DNA from 3 places in the Metabacillus indicus genome. Region 3 is predicted to be linked to each of the others. Evidence: a T-box and tRNA genes for the amino acid it is inferred to sense, from the RefSeq annotation. Region 3 holds a T-box; the other regions hold tRNA genes.
The links. A T-box is a leader RNA that pairs with one kind of tRNA and senses whether it is charged. The one in region 3 lies ahead of tyrS (tyrosine--tRNA ligase), so its partner is inferred to be a tRNA-Tyr.
Positions count from the first base shown of each region.

Region 1 (4,147 bases), 1.2 Mb from region 3:
AGCCTCTAGCGAGGTGAGAGGTGCCCGTACCGCAAACCGACACAGGTAGGCGAGGAGAGAATCCTAAGGTGAGCGAGAGAACTCTCGTTAAGGAACTCGGCAAAATGACCCCGTAACTTCGGGAGAAGGGGTGCTTTTTAGGGTGAATAGCCCTGAAAAGCCGCAGTGAATAGGCCCAGGCGACTGTTTAGCAAAAACACAGGTCTCTGCGAAGCCGCAAGGCGAAGTATAGGGGCTGACGCCTGCCCGGTGCTGGAAGGTTAAGGGGAGAGGTTAGCGCAAGCGAAGCTTTGAACCGAAGCCCCAGTAAACGGCGGCCGTAACTATAACGGTCCTAAGGTAGCGAAATTCCTTGTCGGGTAAGTTCCGACCCGCACGAAAGGCGTAACGATCTGGGCACTGTCTCAACGAGAGACTCGGTGAAATTATAGTACCTGTGAAGATGCAGGTTACCCGCGACAGGACGGAAAGACCCCGTGGAGCTTTACTGCAGCCTGATATTGAATTTTGGTACAGCTTGTACAGGATAGGTAGGAGCCTTGGAAGCCGGAGCGCAAGCTTCGGTGGAGGCATTGGTGGGATACTACCCTTGCTGTATTGAAATTCTAACCCGCAGCCCTTACCGGGCTGGGAGACAGTGTCAGGCGGGCAGTTTGACTGGGGCGGTCGCCTCCTAAAATGTAACGGAGGCGCCCAAAGGTTCCCTCAGAATGGTTGGAAATCATTCGCAGAGTGTAAAGGCACAAGGGAGCTTGACTGCGAGACCTACAAGTCGAGCAGGGACGAAAGTCGGGCTTAGTGATCCGGTGGTTCCGCATGGAAGGGCCATCGCTCAACGGATAAAAGCTACCCCGGGGATAACAGGCTTATCTCCCCCAAGAGTCCACATCGACGGGGAGGTTTGGCACCTCGATGTCGGCTCATCGCATCCTGGGGCTGTAGTCGGTCCCAAGGGTTGGGCTGTTCGCCCATTAAAGCGGTACGCGAGCTGGGTTCAGAACGTCGTGAGACAGTTCGGTCCCTATCCGTCGTGGGCGCAGGAAATTTGAGAGGAGCTGTCCTTAGTACGAGAGGACCGGGATGGACGCACCGCTGGTGTACCAGTTGTCTTGCCAAAGGCATCGCTGGGTAGCTATGTGCGGAAGGGATAAGTGCTGAAAGCATCTAAGCATGAAGCCCCCCTCAAGATGAGATTTCCCATCACATTTGTGAGTAAGAACCCTGAAAGATGATCAGGTTGATAGGTCTGAGGTGGAAGCGCGGTGACGTGTGGAGCTGACAGATACTAATCGTTCGAGGACTTAACCACAGTCTAACTAAGCGTAAGTTGCACGTGAATCTTGTTATCAAACGTTATTCAGTTTTGAAAGAATAACTTCTTTCAAAAAAAGCTTGAAATCTTCGGATTTCATAGTATAATAATTTTTGTCACTATGTCTGGTGATGATGGCAAAGAGGTCACACCCGTTCCCATGCCGAACACGGAAGTTAAGCTCTTTAGCGCCGATGGTAGTTGGGGGTTTCCCCCTGTGAGAGTAGGACGTTGCCAGGCTTGTGAACAAATCATTATATTATTCCGCAGTAGCTCAGTGGTAGAGCTATCGGCTGTTAACCGATCGGTCGTAGGTTCGAGTCCTACCTGCGGAGCCATGCTTCCATAGCTCAGTCGGTAGAGCACTTCCATGGTAAGGAAGAGGTCATCGGTTCAAGCCCGGTTGGGAGCTTACATTACAACTTCAACTGGCCCGTTGGTCAAGCGGTTAAGACACCGCCCTTTCACGGCGGTAACACGGGTTCGAATCCCGTACGGGTCACCATTGTTTTTTTATGTGAAATACTAAACATTCTTTTCTTCTGGAGGATTAGCTCAGCTGGGAGAGCATCTGCCTTACAAGCAGAGGGTCGGCGGTTCGAGCCCGTCATCCTCCACCATAAGAATTAAATAATCTTACTTCAAATGCCGGTGTAGCTCAATTGGTAGAGCAACTGACTTGTAATCAGTAGGTTGGGGGTTCAAGTCCTCTCGCCGGCACCACTGAAATGTGGAGGGGTAGCGAAGTGGCTAAACGCGGCGGACTGTAAATCCGCTCCCTCCGGGTTCGGCGGTTCGAATCCGTCCCCCTCCACCATTTTATTTAGACAAGCTGGAATTGAATAGTTTTTGTCTGGACTGTAAATAATAAGGTTAGTTAACATAAACCTTTTTACGGTCAATTCCAATTTTATAAATTACATACTTTCATTGGGCTATAGCCAAGCGGTAAGGCAACGGACTTTGACTCCGTCATGCGCTGGTTCGAATCCAGCTAGCCCAGCCATTTTCTTTTGAACTGTGTGTCTGCGCAGGATCTTAAGACTGAATTCATTTATGTGCCATTAGCTCAGTCGGTAGAGCATCTGACTTTTAATCAGAGGGTCGAAGGTTCGAGTCCTTCATGGCACACCATTTTTCCTTAATATGCGGGTGTGGCGGAATTGGCAGACGCGCTAGACTTAGGATCTAGTGTCTTTGACGTGGGGGTTCGAGTCCCTTCACCCGCATGATGTTGCGGAAGTAGTTCAGTGGTAGAACACCACCTTGCCAAGGTGGGGGTCGCGGGTTCGAATCCCGTCTTCCGCTCCATATTCGGGGCCTTAGCTCAGCTGGGAGAGCGCCTGCCTTGCACGCAGGAGGTCAGCGGTTCGATCCCGCTAGGCTCCATCTTTAAACCTAAGACTATATGGTCTTAGGTTTTTTTGTTTTCCAAAAATGGTTCGGAGGAGTTATTGAGTCATTTATTTAACAGAAAACTCTGTATATATATACATAATTTTGTCGAGTTGAGTCATCTCCCTTTTTGAACGTACAATAGAGGCACAGGCTTCTAATAAGGGGGATGATTGAGATGAAAGAAAGAATATCAATTATTGGAGTACCAATGGATCTTGGACAAATGCGCCGCGGTGTCGATATGGGGCCGAGTGCGATTCGATATGCCGGTGTTGTTGAGAGATTAGAAGGGCTCAGCTATAAGATTGAAGATAAGGGCGATATTGAGATTGGTCGTGCGAACAGAGAAGAAGAAGCAGCCAATAACCTGAGAAATTTGAAAGCGGTGTCAGAGGCCAGTGTGAAGCTTTCAGATCAGGTGGATGAAGCGATCAAATCGGGTTCTTTTCCACTTGTTTTCGGCGGAGACCACAGCATTGCAATCGGGACGCTTGCAGGGGTGTCAAAGCACTATGAGAATCTCGGAGTCATCTGGTACGATGCCCATGGCGATTTAAACACTGGAGAAACGTCACCATCAGGCAATATTCATGGTATGCCTCTTGCTGTCAGCATTGGAATCGGTGATGAGGCACTCACGAGAATTGGAGGCTACACACCTAAAGTAAAGCCTGAGAACATTGTGATTATAGGTGCCAGGTCGCTTGATCAGGGTGAGAAAGAGCTGATTAAGGAAAAGGGAATCAAAGTATATACCATGCATGAAATTGACCGCCTTGGTATGACGAAGGTGATGGAGGAAACCATCGAGTATTTGAAGGAACGTACGGATGGAGTTCATCTATCATTGGATCTTGACGGACTTGACCCTCATGATGCACCTGGTGTCGGAACACCTGTTATTGGCGGCATCAGCTACAGGGAAAGCCATCTTGCCATGGAAATGCTTGCAGAATCAGAGATTATCACATCAGCAGAGTTTGTTGAAGTAAATCCGATTCTTGATGAAAAAAATAAAACCGCAACAGTTGCTGTTGCTTTAATGGGCTCTTTATTCGGAGAGAAGCTCAAATAATAACGGGTACAAAAGGCATAGCCGATTGAGGCTATGCCCTTTCCATTTTTACGGGATTCTTTTAAGATAGATTTAAGATAAACCTCCTCAAAAGCCATCTACAGGACACCTAAAATTTGTTAAACTATTTTTATGTGAAAAAAAATGAAACCTTTTATTCGGCTTATACGTAATAAGGGGAATCCGCGATTTGTGCGGAGGTAAGGGGTATCATGGAGACGATCGTAAAAAACAGAATTAAACAAGTGAAAAAAGGCGACCAGAATGCATTTGCCGAAATTGTAGATCTGTACAAGGACAAGATTTATCAGCTTTGCTACCGCATGCTTGGGAATTCTCATGAGGCTGAGGATATTGCTCAG
Region 1 is NZ_CP176757.1:172,171-176,317, forward strand. It holds rRNA gene ACK1LH_RS00970 (23S ribosomal RNA) at 1-1,309, shown strand, start outside; rRNA gene rrf (5S ribosomal RNA) at 1,437-1,552, shown strand; tRNA gene ACK1LH_RS00980 (tRNA-Asn) at 1,576-1,650, shown strand; tRNA gene ACK1LH_RS00985 (tRNA-Thr) at 1,652-1,724, shown strand; tRNA gene ACK1LH_RS00990 (tRNA-Glu) at 1,743-1,817, shown strand; tRNA gene ACK1LH_RS00995 (tRNA-Val) at 1,857-1,932, shown strand; tRNA gene ACK1LH_RS01000 (tRNA-Thr) at 1,960-2,035, shown strand; tRNA gene ACK1LH_RS01005 (tRNA-Tyr) at 2,045-2,129, shown strand; tRNA gene ACK1LH_RS01010 (tRNA-Gln) at 2,244-2,318, shown strand; tRNA gene ACK1LH_RS01015 (tRNA-Lys) at 2,371-2,446, shown strand; tRNA gene ACK1LH_RS01020 (tRNA-Leu) at 2,461-2,541, shown strand; tRNA gene ACK1LH_RS01025 (tRNA-Gly) at 2,549-2,623, shown strand; tRNA gene ACK1LH_RS01030 (tRNA-Ala) at 2,629-2,701, shown strand; gene rocF (arginase) at 2,886-3,785, shown strand; gene sigW (RNA polymerase sigma factor SigW) at 3,998-4,147, shown strand, end outside.
Region 1: it has a tRNA-Tyr gene. The T-box ahead of tyrS (tyrosine--tRNA ligase) is inferred to sense a tRNA for this amino acid. The anticodon was not compared.

Region 2 (4,147 bases), 1.6 Mb from region 3:
TTTTATTTCTCACTCTCATGCAGATAAAGAGAAAGCTATTGCAGTGGCTGGTTGGCTATATGAAAAATTCGGTTTAACAGTTTTCATTGATTCTTGTGTGTGGGGATATGCTGCAAACCTTCTAAAAAAAATAGATGACATTTATTGTAAAAATAAAGACAGCAATACTTACAATTATGAAAAAAGAAATTTTTCAACAAGCCATGTTTATATGATGCTGTCAACGGCACTAACTAAGATGATAGATAAAACTGAATGTGTCCTTTTTTTAAATACTCCAAATTCCATTGTAACAAACGAGGTGATTAAACAAACAAAATCTCCTTGGATTTATTATGAATTAGCTATGACACAATCTATCAGAAAAAAGGACCCTATTAGATTCGGTTTAATAAAAAAAGGGTATTATCTTAAACATGCTCAAGTATTAGACATAAAGTATAAGCTGGATATAGGACATCTTTGTGAAATATCTCAAAATGACCTTCAAGAATGGGAAAAGGCTTATAATCCGAATGGTGATTCACATGCCTTAGATGTTTTGTATGAAAAACATGATTTAATTGATATTCAAGTCAAGATTTAATTGAGTATTTTCTAAAGAAAAGTACTGAATCATTAACTTGTTTATCAGTAGGAGGAATGTTGTATGGAAAGCAAAATACGTTATCTTGAAATGATCCAAAATGTAATAACGCGTATGGCATCTAATTCATTTTTATTAAAAGGTTGGACGGTTACCCTAGTAGTTGGATTACTTGCTTTCGCTAATATTGATGAAATGAATACGAAGTATATTATTTTAGCATTGGTACCTGTATTCTTCTTTTGGTTATTGGATGGATTTTTTATTCATCAAGAGTGGTTATTTAGGAAGCTGTATGAACATGCTGTTACTCTAAAAGAAACGGAAATAAATTTTTCGATGAGCACAAAACCTTTTGAAGGGAAAACAGGTAATTGGTTTAAAGCTATCATTTCAAAGACACTTTTAATATTCTACCTACCTGTTTTAATTGTAGTTGTCTTTGCTTTACTATCATTTCCAAATATTTCAATAAAACTATAGGGTTTTGGGTATGAAAATAGGAGTAAACAGCTCTATTCTATTACCATAATATATAATCTTCTTCAAATAGCTTTAGTGAAGGAGCTAAAGGACCACTAAGGTCCTTTTTTATTTTAAATTTCTCAAATAACAATCTTTGAAGAAAAATTCGTAAGCTTAATCATCCGTAATTTTCTTTTTAATAATTCGTGCTTCTTCATCTGAAAGTTTTTCTCTTCTACCCACACCAACCTCTTACGCACACGATATTATATTATTTATGTCGCGAAAATAAACGCAAAAAAAAGACTTCAACATAACCGTTGAAGTCTTGATTTCTATAGCTATTTTAGATACCGGTGGTCGGGGTCGAACCGACACTCCAGAGGAACACGATTTTGAGTCGTGCGCGTCTGCCAATTCCGCCACACCGGCAAATTGATCATTTTTTGAACTGGATACTGGTTGATGCCGAGGACCGGAATCGAACCGGTACGGTAGTCACCTACCGCAGGATTTTAAGTCCTGTGCGTCTGCCAGTTCCGCCACCCCGGCTAAGGGTGAGTTCATAAAAATTGGAGGCGACACCCGGATTTGAACCGGGGATAAAGGTTTTGCAGACCTCTGCCTTACCACTTGGCTATGCCGCCTTAAGATTCTGGAGCGGAAGACGGGATTCGAACCCGCGACCCCCACCTTGGCAAGGTGGTGTTCTACCACTGAACTACTTCCGCATTCGCCGTAATTGTATCTTATGCAGCTGGTGCACAAAGATGACTGTTAAAGTGAAAATGGCTGGGCTAGCTGGATTCGAACCAGCGCATGACGGAGTCAAAGTCCGTTGCCTTACCGCTTGGCTATAGCCCAAAACAAAAATAAAAACCCTATTAAGTAAAAAGGGGCGACTGATGGGAATCGAACCCACGAATGCCAGAGCCACAATCTGGTGCGTTAACCACTTCGCCACAGCCGCCATTATACTATATAAGATTAATTAAATTGGCAGGGGTAGTAGGACTCGAACCCACACCGGAGGTTTTGGAGACCTCTGTTCTACCTTTAAACTATACCCCTGTATTCTTTTTTAAAAATGGTGGAGGGGGACGGATTCGAACCGCCGAACCCTGAGGGAGCGGATTTACAGTCCGCCGCGTTTAGCCACTTCGCTACCCCTCCACATTTCAGTGGTGCCGGCAAGAGGACTTGAACCCCCAACCTACTGATTACAAGTCAGTTGCTCTACCAATTGAGCTACACCGGCATATAAGTGTAAATGGTGGCTTGGGACGGAATCGAACCGCCGACACAAGGATTTTCAGTCCTTTGCTCTACCGACTGAGCTACCAAGCCTTTATAAAAATGGCGGTCCCGACCGGGATCGAACCGGCGATCTCCTGCGTGACAGGCAGGCATGTTAACCGCTACACCACGGGACCATTTGGTTGCGGGGACAGGATTTGAACCTGCGACCTTCGGGTTATGAGCCCGACGAGCTACCAGACTGCTCCACCCCGCGATAATAATAAGGTAATTCTTTTTCGTCCCGATAAGTTGGTGTTAAACCTGCTTGACCGTTACGCTGCTGCTTTAAATTTTCATGGTGGAGGATGACGGGCTCGAACCGCCGACCCTCTGCTTGTAAGGCAGATGCTCTCCCAGCTGAGCTAATCCTCCGCAGTGAAAATATGTTGGTGACCCGTACGGGATTCGAACCCGTGTTACCGCCGTGAAAGGGCGGTGTCTTAACCGCTTGACCAACGGGCCATAAAGTTGTGGCGGAGAGCAAGGGATTCGAACCCTTGAGACGGGTTACCGCCTACACGATTTCCAATCGTGCTCCTTCGGCCACTCGGACAGCTCTCCAAAATGGCTCCGCAGGTAGGACTCGAACCTACGACCGATCGGTTAACAGCCGATAGCTCTACCACTGAGCTACTGCGGAATAATAATTTTCACCAGCCTGGCAACGTCCTACTCTCACAGGGGGAAACCCCCAACTACCATCGGCGCTAAAGAGCTTAACTTCCGTGTTCGGCATGGGAACGGGTGTGACCTCTTTGCCATCATCACCAGACATAGTGACAAAAATTATTATACTATGAAATCCGAAGATTTCAAGCTTTTTTTTTGAAAGAAGTTATTCTTTCAAAACTGAATAACGTTTGATAACAAGATTCACATGCAACTTACACTTAGTTAGACTGTGGTTAAGTCCTCGAACGATTAGTATCTGTCAGCTCCACACGTCACCGCGCTTCCACCTCAGACCTATCAACCTGATCATCTTTCAGGGTTCTTACTCACAAATGTGATGGGAAATCTCATCTTGAGGGGGGCTTCATGCTTAGATGCTTTCAGCACTTATCCCTTCCGCACATAGCTACCCAGCGATGCCTTTGGCAAGACAACTGGTACACCAGCGGTGCGTCCATCCCGGTCCTCTCGTACTAAGGACAGCTCCTCTCAAATTTCCTGCGCCCACGACGGATAGGGACCGAACTGTCTCACGACGTTCTGAACCCAGCTCGCGTACCGCTTTAATGGGCGAACAGCCCAACCCTTGGGACCGACTACAGCCCCAGGATGCGATGAGCCGACATCGAGGTGCCAAACCTCCCCGTCGATGTGGACTCTTGGGGGAGATAAGCCTGTTATCCCCGGGGTAGCTTTTATCCGTTGAGCGATGGCCCTTCCATGCGGAACCACCGGATCACTAAGCCCGACTTTCGTCCCTGCTCGACTTGTAGGTCTCGCAGTCAAGCTCCCTTGTGCCTTTACACTCTGCGAATGATTTCCAACCATTCTGAGGGAACCTTTGGGCGCCTCCGTTACATTTTAGGAGGCGACCGCCCCAGTCAAACTGCCCGCCTGACACTGTCTCCCAGCCCGGTAAGGGCTGCGGGTTAGAATTTCAATACAGCAAGGGTAGTATCCCACCAATGCCTCCACCGAAGCTTGCGCTCCGGCTTCCAAGGCTCCTACCTATCCTGTACAAGCTGTACCAAAATTCAATATCAGGCTGCAGTAAAGCTCCACGGGGTCTTTCCGTCCTGTCGCGGGTAACCTGCATCTTCACAGGTACTATAATTTCACCGAGTC
Region 2 is NZ_CP176757.1:612,832-616,978, reverse strand. It holds gene ACK1LH_RS03265 (hypothetical protein) at 1-586, shown strand, start outside; gene ACK1LH_RS03260 (hypothetical protein) at 650-1,069, shown strand; tRNA gene ACK1LH_RS03255 (tRNA-Leu) at 1,403-1,483, opposite strand; tRNA gene ACK1LH_RS03250 (tRNA-Leu) at 1,518-1,603, opposite strand; tRNA gene ACK1LH_RS03245 (tRNA-Cys) at 1,625-1,698, opposite strand; tRNA gene ACK1LH_RS03240 (tRNA-Gly) at 1,708-1,782, opposite strand; tRNA gene ACK1LH_RS03235 (tRNA-Gln) at 1,841-1,915, opposite strand; tRNA gene ACK1LH_RS03230 (tRNA-His) at 1,949-2,021, opposite strand; tRNA gene ACK1LH_RS03225 (tRNA-Trp) at 2,049-2,122, opposite strand; tRNA gene ACK1LH_RS03220 (tRNA-Tyr) at 2,140-2,224, opposite strand; tRNA gene ACK1LH_RS03215 (tRNA-Thr) at 2,234-2,309, opposite strand; tRNA gene ACK1LH_RS03210 (tRNA-Phe) at 2,323-2,398, opposite strand; tRNA gene ACK1LH_RS03205 (tRNA-Asp) at 2,409-2,484, opposite strand; tRNA gene ACK1LH_RS03200 (tRNA-Met) at 2,488-2,564, opposite strand; tRNA gene ACK1LH_RS03195 (tRNA-Val) at 2,647-2,722, opposite strand; tRNA gene ACK1LH_RS03190 (tRNA-Glu) at 2,738-2,812, opposite strand; tRNA gene ACK1LH_RS03185 (tRNA-Ser) at 2,822-2,911, opposite strand; tRNA gene ACK1LH_RS03180 (tRNA-Asn) at 2,916-2,990, opposite strand; rRNA gene rrf (5S ribosomal RNA) at 3,007-3,122, opposite strand; rRNA gene ACK1LH_RS03170 (23S ribosomal RNA) at 3,252-4,147, opposite strand, start outside.
Region 2: it has a tRNA-Tyr gene. The T-box ahead of tyrS (tyrosine--tRNA ligase) is inferred to sense a tRNA for this amino acid. The anticodon was not compared.

Region 3 (4,147 bases):
CAGCTGATCTGCCTCAGCTTTCACTAAAAGCTGTTGATCAGTAGAGTTGTAATCAATTCCTATCTTCATACCATCTTTGATTTCAAAGTTATTTTTTTCTGAAAAAAAGACGGCGTGTTTTGACACATACGTGCTCGGTCCAAATGACAGTGCAATTGATAAATCTGGATTCCGTCTAATGGCTTCAGTTGCTGAAAATTTTGATACAAGGGCAAAATCGTACCTGCCTTTACTGACTTCATCAATTCTCAGTCTCGCCCCTCTCATGAATGCAATGCTTAAACTGAGATGATTTTTTTCAAACTGAGAACTTAGTCCAGTTGCTATTCCTTCATACTTTTTAGAATAGGGAAGCGGCATCACCCCAGTCATTCGTTCAGCTCCGCAAAATTTAAAGAGAGCAGGAATGTTTTTACTGCGAAGAAATGTACCCATATGACCTTTTGCTTCTAAAGTAATACTTCCGCTTTGTTCAAGATATTTTAGGGCTGTCTGTACAGTCCCCCTTCCTACATTATATTTTTCTGATAAATCGCCTACCTTGGGAATTCTGTCATTTACATCAATAAACAGTAAATCTTCAGCAATTCTCTGTAAAATAAGCCCTTTCTTAGAAAGAAGAGATTCAAAAATTTCCATAGCACCACTCTTGTACAATTATTTGTATTTTCATTGATGCAAACTTACCACAATTTTTAACCGTTTACAAGATTGATTTTTCTGATATTTAACGAAACGAAAAAGCACATCGATCAACTAAAGATCAATGCGCTTTTGTTATTCGCTTTATTTGTACTGAATCAGCGTGTACTTCTTCTTCCCTCTGCGGATCACGGTAAACTTGTCGTCAATGCGGTCTTCGGCTCCAAGAACTTTGTCTGTTTCCTGAACGCGTTCGCCGTTAATGTAAACCGCTCCGTTTGATACGTCTTCTCTCGCCTGACGCTTTGAAGGAGAGATTTTGGCATTGACTAAAAGGTCAATCAAGCCGATTTCGTCCTCTTCTACTGTAAAGGCAGGAACGTCTTTGAAGCCCTGTTCAATTTCGTCGCCCGTCAGTTCTTTGATGTTGCCGCTGAACAGCGCCTGTGAAATCTTGATGGCCTGATCAAGAGATTTTTCTCCATGCACAAGCTTTGTCATTTCTTCAGCGAGTGCTTTTTGAGCTGCACGTTTTTCCGGAGAGCTCACAAGCTCCTGCTCAAGAGCTTCAATTTCCGCGTGTGACATGAACGTAAAGAACTTAATGTATTTCATAACGTCGCGGTCGTCTGTGTTGATCCAGAACTGGTAGAACTCGTAAGGCGTTGTCTTTTCCTTATCAAGCCAGATCGCGCCGCCTTCTGTTTTGCCGAATTTTGTGCCGTCTGATTTTGTCACAAGCGGTACAGTTAGACCGAATGCTTTTGCATTCTCTTCTGATTTGCGGATCAGCTCAAGACCTGCTGTAATGTTGCCCCACTGATCGCTTCCTCCAACCTGAAGTCTGCAGCCTTCTTCTCTGTATAGGTTCAGGAAGTCGTATGATTGCAGAATCATGTAGCTGAATTCTGTGTATGAGATGCCGGATTCGATTCTTGATGCAACCGTATCTTTAGCAAGCATGTAGTTGATGCCGAAGTTTTTGCCAACGTCTCTTAGGAACGTAATGAGATCCATAGAGCCGATCCAGTCGAAGTTGTTTGCAAGTACGGCAGGATTTTTGCCTGAAAGATCAAAATCAAGGAAACGTGACAGCTGGTTTTTAATTTTATCTGACCATTCTTTGACGATATCAGATGTATTCAGCGTACGTTCTGCTTTTTTGCCGGACGGGTCTCCAATCATTCCTGTTGCTCCCCCTACGAGGGCAATCGGACGGTGTCCTGCCTGCTGGAAACGGCGAAGCGTCAAGATTGGAAGCAGATGGCCGATGTGCAGGCTGTCTGCTGTCGGGTCAAATCCTGTATATAATTTAACAGACTCCTCTTCAAGCACCTTTTTCAGGCCTTCTTCGTCTGTCATTTGTTGAATTAATCCTCTAAACTGAAGATCTTTGAGCAATTCACTCATTTTGCTTCTCTCCTTTTTCATAAAATACAAAAACGCCCCTTCAATAAATGAAGGGGCGTGGAATACGCGGTACCACCCTGCTTTGGGAAGCATGCTTCCCGTCTCGAAAAGATAACGGCCTTTAACCGTCTTCTGCTAATTGGCAGATCTGCCGTTCACAAAAGAAGCTCCTGGAGGTAATTCATGACACATCTTTGTGCTGATTTGCATCGACCATCAGCTTTCTGGGACAGGGAGATGTTCACTACTTCTTCCATTCAAAGCGATAAATAATAATAAATCTTTTTTACCACAACTCAGCATGACTTGTCAAACGATCCGCCCCGATTTGACAAGATCATACAAAAGAACTGTTTTTATATGATATAATAAAGTGATTGTATAGGGGGATGATACGCTCATGGATAAACTTAAAACGTGGTACAGAAAATGGATGCCATACAAACATAGAACAATTAAAGGGTTTAACATTACATATGGAGTCATCTGGAACCTGGTGCTTGTGTTTATTGTAATCGGTTTACTGACGGCTTCTTTCGGTGCGGGCGTAGGAGCAGGCTATTTTGCTTCTCTCGTAAAAGATGAACCTCTCCGCACATACAATTCAATGAAAAAAGACATCTACAACTATGAAGAAACCTCGCAGGCTTATTTTTCGGATAATGTTTACCTCGGCAAGCTCCGGGCAGATATTGAACGGCAGGAAGTAAAGCTTGCGGATATTTCTGATCATGTAAAAAATGCCGTAATCGCGACAGAAGATGAATTTTTCTACGAGCATGACGGCGTGGTTCCTAAAGCGATTATGCGCGCTCTTTTTCAGGAAGCAACCAACTCGTCTAATCGTTCAGGAGGAAGCACGCTGACTCAGCAGCTCATCAAAAATCAGATCCTGACCGATGAAGTTTCTTTTGACCGAAAAGCAAAGGAAATTCTGCTTGCGCTCAGACTAGAACGATTTTTTGAAAAAGAAGAGATTCTTGAAGCTTACTTGAATGTAGCGGATCTTGGAAGAAATGCATCAGGAAGAAATGTCGCGGGAGTACAGGCAGCTGCCCAAGGTATTTTCGGAGTCGATGCAAAAGACCTGTCGCTCCCTCAAGCAGCATTTATAGCGGGACTTCCGCAAAGCCCGTTTGGCTACACACCTTTTACAAACCAGGGAGAAATTAAAGAAAATCTTGATGCGGGGACGTCCAGAATGAAAACCGTTCTGCGCCGCATGCACGACAAAGGCTTTATTACCCAGCAGGAATATCAGGAAGCAAGCAAATTCGACCTTAGAAAAAGCTTAACAGCCGCCAAACCTTCTTCCATTGATGAATATCCTTGGCTCACATACGAAATTGAAGAGCGCGCAAGAGATATCATTCTTGCCCAGCTTGCGGAAAAAGACGGCCGCAAACTGGATGAATTAAAGCAAAATAAAGAACTCTATGCCGAATACAAAGCTCTGGCAGACAGAAATCTAAGACAAAACGGCTACAAGATTCATACCACCGTCAATAAGGCGATGTACGATAAAATGAACGCCATTGCCAAATCCTATGAATATTACGGCAACAGCAAACCAGAATACAAGATTAATAAAGAAACAGGCAAAAAGGATCAAGTTCAGGAACCAGTTGAAGTAGGCGCTGTGTTAATCGAAAACAAAACCGGAAAAATCCTCAGCTTTGTCGGGGGAAGAGATCACGGTGTTTCAGAGACGAATCATGCGACAGATTCGTACCGTTCGAATGGTTCGACGATGAAGCCGCTCCTTGCCTATGCCCCTGCCATGGAAGTCGGAAAACTGCAGCCTGGGTCCGTTCTTGCAGATGTGCCGATGGACGTTCGGGGATGGAAGCCTAAAAACTTTGACGGCAGGTTCCATGGCTTTACAAGTGCGCGATTTGCTCTTGAGAAATCATATAACATACCTGCCATCAAATCATATATGAGGGTTATGGATCAAAATCCTACTGAGTATTTAAAGAAAATGGGCATGAGCAATATTTCTAAAAGAGATATCGGAGCCCCTGCCGTTGCGATCGGTGGATTGACCAACGGAGTGACAGTAGAGGAAAACGTAAACGCCTATGCTACCTTTGCA
Region 3 is NZ_CP176757.1:3,124,537-3,128,683, forward strand. It holds gene yhfZ (GntR family transcriptional regulator YhfZ) at 1-639, opposite strand, end outside; gene tyrS (tyrosine--tRNA ligase) at 787-2,052, opposite strand; T-box leader at 2,101-2,322, opposite strand; gene ACK1LH_RS16055 (transglycosylase domain-containing protein) at 2,453-4,147, shown strand, end outside.